Regions from separate parts of the Rhodospirillum centenum SW genome, predicted to be linked through region 3. Evidence: riboswitches for the same ligand, from Rfam matches in the RefSeq annotation. Region 3 holds a riboswitch; each other region holds the start of a gene.
The links. A riboswitch is a leader RNA that binds a small molecule or an ion and turns the genes downstream of it on or off. The one in region 3 is predicted to bind cobalamin.
Positions count from the first base shown of each region.

Region 1: it holds a riboswitch for cobalamin, as region 3 does, so the genes downstream of both, RC1_RS01500 (cobyric acid synthase) here and RC1_RS18515 (TonB-dependent receptor plug domain-containing protein) in region 3, are expected to answer to the same signal.
Region 2: it holds a riboswitch for cobalamin, as region 3 does, so the genes downstream of both, metE (5-methyltetrahydropteroyltriglutamate--homocysteine S-methyltransferase) here and RC1_RS18515 (TonB-dependent receptor plug domain-containing protein) in region 3, are expected to answer to the same signal.

Region 1 is NC_011420.2:332,195-334,391, forward strand. It holds gene RC1_RS01495 (ribonucleoside triphosphate reductase) at 1-289, opposite strand, end outside; cobalamin riboswitch at 380-589, opposite strand; cobalamin riboswitch at 702-915, shown strand; gene RC1_RS01500 (cobyric acid synthase) at 1,030-2,197, shown strand, end outside.
Region 2 is NC_011420.2:2,936,176-2,938,372, forward strand. It holds gene RC1_RS13645 (hypothetical protein) at 1-797, shown strand, start outside; cobalamin riboswitch at 978-1,183, shown strand; partial or broken gene metE (5-methyltetrahydropteroyltriglutamate--homocysteine S-methyltransferase) at 1,349-2,197, shown strand, end outside.
Region 3 is NC_011420.2:4,045,168-4,047,364, reverse strand. It holds gene RC1_RS18515 (TonB-dependent receptor plug domain-containing protein) at 1-1,167, opposite strand, end outside; cobalamin riboswitch at 1,366-1,561, opposite strand; gene RC1_RS18510 (hypothetical protein) at 1,688-2,008, opposite strand; gene RC1_RS18505 (sulfate/molybdate ABC transporter ATP-binding protein) at 2,158-2,197, opposite strand, start outside.

The DNA of each region.
Region 1 (2,197 bases), 640 kb from region 3:
CGCGGTAGACGATGTAGGCGCGGGCCGTGGCGAAATGGTTGGCGGAGATCAGGACCTGTTCGACCACGTCCTGGATCTGCTCGATGTGCGGCGCGTCGGTATGGAAGCGATGGCCGATCACCTTGATCGCCTGGATCGCCAGGAGATGCGCCTCGGCCCCGTCGAACTCGCCGGTCGCCTTGCCGGCGCGCTCGATGGCGGAGCGGATCTTGTCGCCGTTGAAGGCGGACACTTCACCGCTACGCTTGATCACGGACTTCGGCAGCGTGGCAAGGGCATGAACGGGCATGCGGGTCTTTCCCCTTCCGGCACGCGGACAGGGGTCGGGAACCGCCCGGCGCGGCGCCGGCGGGTTCCCTTCGGATCACCCCGTCCGAAGATGGTAGACTGGGTTACGGCAGGTCTCCTGGCTTGCGGGTCCGCGCCACCGTCCGGTCTTCCCGGTGCCGGTCGGCACCAGTGACATGAAAGGTCGGCAGCTCGCCGCTGACAGTTGCGGGGGCAGCGCCGGAATTGCACCGGCTTCCCTCTTAGCCCCCGGATAACTACATATTGTGTTGTCCGGAGGACCGTAACGCTAAATACCGTAAATGCAGGTTCTGCTTAAGTCAAGCTCCGGCGGCGCAGGAGGGGCATGACGGATCGCCATGCGGTCCGTCCACAGCCGTGCAGGCGGGCGTTGACAGGGGGATGGCCGTCTCCTAAAGCTCAGCCGTCACGGTTCTTCCGCTCCTCCCGGGTGCGGAAGCTAAGAGGGAATCCGGTGCGCCGTCCGCGGCAAGGCCGGAGCTGCCCCCGCAACTGTCGGCGGTGAGCCTCTCCCGTTCGCGCCACTGGACCCGCAAGGGTTCCGGGAAGGCCGGGCCGAGGCGACGACCCGCGAGCCAGGAGACCTGCCGCGACGCATCATGGTCCACGGGCGGGGTGTCCCGGCGGAACGACCGCGATCCGGCCGCCCCGGTGGGGATGACGGGACGTCACGGTCTTCCCCATGCCCATGCCCTTCACGTCTGAAGGGGCTTCCAGTCCATGTCCGATTCCGCGACGACGCCCGGCGACGGCCTCGCCCCGATCATCTACACGCCGCGCAGCACGGACGCTCCGCGCCGCGCCCGCGCGCTGATGATCCAGGGCACCAGTTCCGATGTCGGCAAGAGCATGCTGGTGGCCGGGCTCTGTCGCGCCTTCACCCGCCGCGGTCTGGTGGTGCGCCCGTTCAAGGCGCAGAACATGAGCAACAACGCCGCCGTGGTGCCCGACGCCGACGCCCCGCCGGAAGCGGACGGCACGCCGGCACGCGGCGAGATCGGCCGCGCCCAGGCGCTCCAGGCCCGCGCCTGCAAGGTGGCGCCGTCCATCCACATGAACCCGGTACTGCTGAAGCCGCAGACGAACATCGGCTCGCAGGTGGTGCTGCGCGGCCGGGTGCTGGGCAACTGCCCGGCGCGCACCTATCACCGGATGCGCAAGGGCCTGATGCCGCCGATCATGGACAGCTTCGAGCGGCTGGCCGCGGAGGCGGATCTGGTGATCGTGGAAGGCGCCGGCAGCGGGGCGGAGATCTATCTCCGCGCCTCGGACATCACGAACATGCATCTGGCGGAGCGGCTGGGCCTGCCGGTCGTCGTGCTGGGCGATTTGGACCGTGGCGGCACCATGGCCGCCCTGGTCGGCACCCACGCCCTGCTGGACGAGGCCGACCGGGCCCGCGTCGTCGGCTACATCGTCAACAAGTTCCGCGGCGACTTCTCCCTGTTCGAGCCGGCCTGCGGCACGATCACGGCGATGACCAACTGGCCCTTCCTGGGCGTGGTCCGCTGGTTCGAGGAGGCCGACCGCCTGCCGGCGGAGGATTCGCTGGCGCTGGAGCGGCCGGCCACCGGCGTGGGCAGCGGCCTGAAGGTGGCGGTGCCGCGGCTGTCCCGCGTCGCCAACTTCGACGATCTGGACCCGCTGGCGGCCGAGCCGGGCGTGGACCTGCGCTGGGTATCCCCGGGTCATCCGATCCCCGCCGATACGGACGTGGTGGTGCTGCCCGGCTCCAAGACCACCCGCGCCGACCTGGACGTGCTGCGGCAGCAGGGCTGGGACGTGGACATCCTGGCCCATGTCCGCCACGGCGGCCGGGTCGTCGGCCTGTGCGCCGGGTTCCAGATGCTGGGCCGGGTGGTGCGCGATCCCGCCGGGATCGAGGGAC
Region 2 (2,197 bases), 1.1 Mb from region 3:
CGATCCAGTATCTGGACCGGGAGAACGTGCTGCCGCACGGCATCGCGCCGTCGGAGGACGACGGCGACGACCGGCGCTGGATCGCCTATGCCGTGGCGCAGCCGCCCGACCGCCAGGTCTTCGTCTGGAAGGTGGCCGACTTCCGCCCGCCCGATCATGTGCGGGTGGTGACGGTGCAGCTTCTGGTGCCCGACAGCAGCACGGAGATGGACGGGCTGGCCGAGCTGATCGACCGGCTGGGCGAGGAGGCTGCCCGCATCGAGTTCACCGAACTGCCGGTCCGCGAGCCGGTGGAGCGGGTGACCATGCGCAATGTCGGCCATGGCGATCTGGTCCGTTTCCGCGTGCCCTGGGACTGGAGCGCGGAGAAGGACGGCGAGCTGGCCGTCTTCCACGGCGACGAGGAGGGCACCGGCACCCTGCGGGTGGCGGTCCACGCCTTCAGCTACGCCGACGGCGGGGCCGAGGATGACGGCGACGCCCGCCGCGTGCTGCGCCAGACGGCCGAACAGTTCGCCGACGGCCCCGACGGCCGCGTCGGCGAGGGCAGCGTGGAATGGCTGGACGAGGGCGAGGTGCTGGCCCGTTTCGCCACGGCCGGGGAGGAGGACGGGGAGCCGCTGCGCTTCCACCTCTGGCTGCGCGGGTCCGCCTGCGACGGTCAGACGACGCTGGCCCTGTTCTCCTTCGCCGTGACCGAGAAGGCCCATGGCGGCGTGACGGCGCAGGCCACGCTCGCCATGCTGGAGCGGGAAATCCGCACCGCCATCGTAGGCAGCGGCGCCGCCGAGGAGTGACCGGCGCCGGCCGGACCGGACCCCGGGGCAGAATGTTTCCTGACCGGAATGTTCCCGTACCGGAACGATCCGCGGGCCGGAAGGTCCCGGTGGAACTGCCGCCGCGACAGGCAGGTCGGCGCAAGGACATAACGACATAAAGAACTCTTTATGTGTCGTTGACCGTGACTGGGGGAGCGTCTAGTCTCGTTCCGCCATGGTCTCCAGGCGGCTCTGCGGCCGCGCTGGGGCTAAGAGGGAAGCCGGTGCGAGTCCGGCGCTGCCCCCGCAACTGTCAGCGGCGAGCCGACCGCCCCCATGTGTCACTGGGACCGACCGGTCCTGGGAAGACCGGCGGAAGGCGATGACCCGCGAGCCAGGAGACCTGCCATGGCAGATAACGTCCACGGGCGGGGTGTCCCGGTGTGTCGCCTTGGCAGGCCGCGCCGGACCGTCCCCTGGTGCTGCGGGCCTGTCCTTCGCGTCCGCTATGGCCTTTGCCCCCATCCACAATGGGGTCCATGCCAATGTCGCAACCAATCCTTCCCGGCGCTGCCGTGCCCGTCGCCACGATGGGCGTGCCGCGCATCGGGCCGCGCCGCGAGCTGAAGTCGGCCCTGGAATCCTACTGGGCCGGCCGGACCGGCCCCGCCGACCTGCTCGCCACGGCCCGGACCCTGCGGGCCGCAAGCTGGCGCCGGCAGCAGGCGCTGGGGATCACCCACATTCCCAGCAACGACTTCTCCCTCTACGACCACGTCCTCGACACCTCCGTCATGGTCGGTGCGGTTCCCGCCCTTTATGGCTGGACCTGCGGACCGGTGCCCCTGGAGACCTGCTTCGCCATGGCGCGCGGGTCGCAGGGGCGCAGCGGCTGCGGTTGCGCCCCTGCCGCCGGGGATGGCCTGCCGGCGCAGGAGATGACGAAGTGGTTCGACACCAACTACCATTTCATGGTGCCCGAGTTCGAACCGGGTCAGCGCTTCCGGCTCGCCTCCACCAAGCCGGTGGATGAGTTCCTGGAGGCGAAGGCGCTGGGCATCCTGACCCGCCCCGTCCTGGTCGGCCCGGTGACCTACCTGCTGCTGGGCAAGTCCAAGGATGCGGACCTGGAGCCGCTGTCGCTGCTGGATGGCCTGCTGCCGGTCTATGCCGAGGTGCTGCGGCGCCTGGAGGCGGCGGGGGCCGACTGGGTGCAGATGGACGAACCCTGCCTCGCGCTCGACCTCGACGACGGGGCGCGGCAGGCGCTGCGCCGCGCCTATGCCGCGCTGTCCGCGGCGGCGCCCGGTCTGAAGCTGCTGGTCGCCGGCTATTTCGGGCCGCTGGGCGATAATCTGGAGACCGCCCTGGCGCTGCCCGTCGCCGGCCTGCACCTCGACCTCGTGCGCGGCGGGGCCGACCTGGAGCGTGCGCTGGAA
Region 3 (2,197 bases):
GACCGACAGTTCCTCGGTCAGGGCCGCGAGATACTGGCCGAAGACGCCCCAGGTCTCGACATCCGCATCGACGCCCGGCGTGGTGACGCCCCGGCTGCTGGTGGTGGTGGTCTCCGCCTTCTCCCGGTCCCAGGCGAGGCCGACGGTGGCGACATCCGCCCGGCGCAGCTTCAGGCTGGACATCAGGTCAACGCTGAGCTGGTCGCTGTCGAAGGTCGAATAGCGGTACCAGCCCTGGGGCTCGTCGAAGTCGCGGTCCGTCCGGCTGGCGCCGACCGACAGGGTGGTTTCCAGCCGGCCGTCCAGCGCCGTGAAGAACGCGCCGGCATGGCCGAACAGGGTCTCCTTCTCCTGGAAGGCGGGACCGTCGCTGCTGGCGCTGGGATCGAAGTCGGTGTCCAGCCAGTCCCAGCCGGCAGAGAAGTCGAAGCGCAGCGCCTCGCTGGCGCGCCAGCCGAGCCGCCCCCGCAGGGAGCGCATTTCCGACCCGTCCTTCTCGTCGCCCGCGCCGACACGGGAGAAGCCGTCCGTCTTGTAGTTGCTGCCCGAGAGCGAATAATCGACGTCGCCCGAGCGGCCGGACAGGGACAGATTCTGCCGGAAGGTGTCGTAGGCACCGGCCTCGACCAGTCCGCGGACGGTCAGCGGGCCGTCGCCCTGACGGGTGATGATGTTGATGACGCCGGCCATGGCGTCGTTGCCGTAGAGCGCGCTCTGCGGCCCGCGCAGCACCTCGATCCGCTCGATGTCGTCGCTCAGCAGGGCATTGAAGTCGAAATCGCGGCTCGCGCCGGAGCTGTCGTTCATCTCCACCCCGTCCACCAGCACCTTGACCATGCTGGTCTCGGAGCCGCGGATCCGGACGTTGGAGGTGGCGCCGACGCCGCCGCTGCGCGAGATGCTGATGCCAGGGACGCGCTTCAGCACGTCCAGGACCTGCGACTGCTGGCTGCGCGCGATGTCCGCCGCGGTGACGACGCTGATGCTGCTGCCGACGCGGTCGATCCGGGTCGGGGTGCGGGTCGCGGTGACGACGATCTCATCGACCAGGGGATCGCGCCCTGCGCTCTGGGCCTGGGCCTGCACCGCCAGACCGAGGCAGGAGGCGGCGGTCAGGCCGGCGAACAGCGCGTGACGGCGACGGGACGACAGGGAGGACTTGGGCACTTCTCTGGCTCCGTTCCACAAGGATGCGAAATCGGAAGCAGGGCCCGACAGCCGGCGCGGCGGACCTGCCGCGTCGGGGGGATGACAGGCCGGTCCGGCACCGCCATGGCAGGCATGGCAGCGACACGGGCACGCTCCTTCCGAAGCGCCGGCACGAAACGGAAATCCGCCCCGCCAGGACACCCCGCCCAACGGCCGTGCGACGCGTTTCCGAAGGCAGGTCTCCTGGCTTGCGGGTCACGACGCTCGCCCGGCCTTCCCAGTTTCCCAGTGGCCATGAATGGGCGAGCGCTCGCCGCTCACAGTTGCGGGGGCAGCCGCGGCCTGGGGCCTTGCGACCCGCACCGCGTTCCCTTTTCACCCCTTCCGGGGCACCTTCGGCGGGCTGAGGGTTAGCCTAGTCGGAACCGCGGCACAAGGGATGAGCGGCGGTGTTCCGAAACCTGTGGCAGCGGCGACACGCATAACCCGATATGCCCCAGCGCGCGCCCCCAGGACCCGGCGACCGGCCGGCGGCGGATCAGCCCGGAAGACCGCCCATCGGGAACGGACCGCCTGCCGCGGGCGCGGCGGGTGCGACGTGACCGGGCATGGCGGAGGCCGCATGCGGCGGCACGATGGCGACGAAGGGATCGCGGGCGCGCAAGGACCAGATCGCCCCGGCGGCTTCGGGGGATAAGGGGGCGGAGGCGAGCACCACCGCCGATGGCTGGGTGGCATCGAACAGACGGACCGCATCCTGCCAGCCGCCGGTGCCGACGACGGCAAGCCGACCGCTCTGGCACTGCGCCCGGGCCGCCGCCAGATCCTCTGCCTGTGATCCTATGATGATGACACGCACCGCACAGCCTCCGAGCGCGTTACTCCCCAAGTGAGGCGTAACTACGTTAACATGACGCTAACGCGGTGTCTGCCGTCTGATTCGCACCTCTCGGCCCGACGGTCGTGCGCCAGGGTCAGGCGACAGCCTGACGGAAACGGCGCCATCCCTCAGGCCGGGAAGATGTTGACATGGCGCAGCCTGACGCCC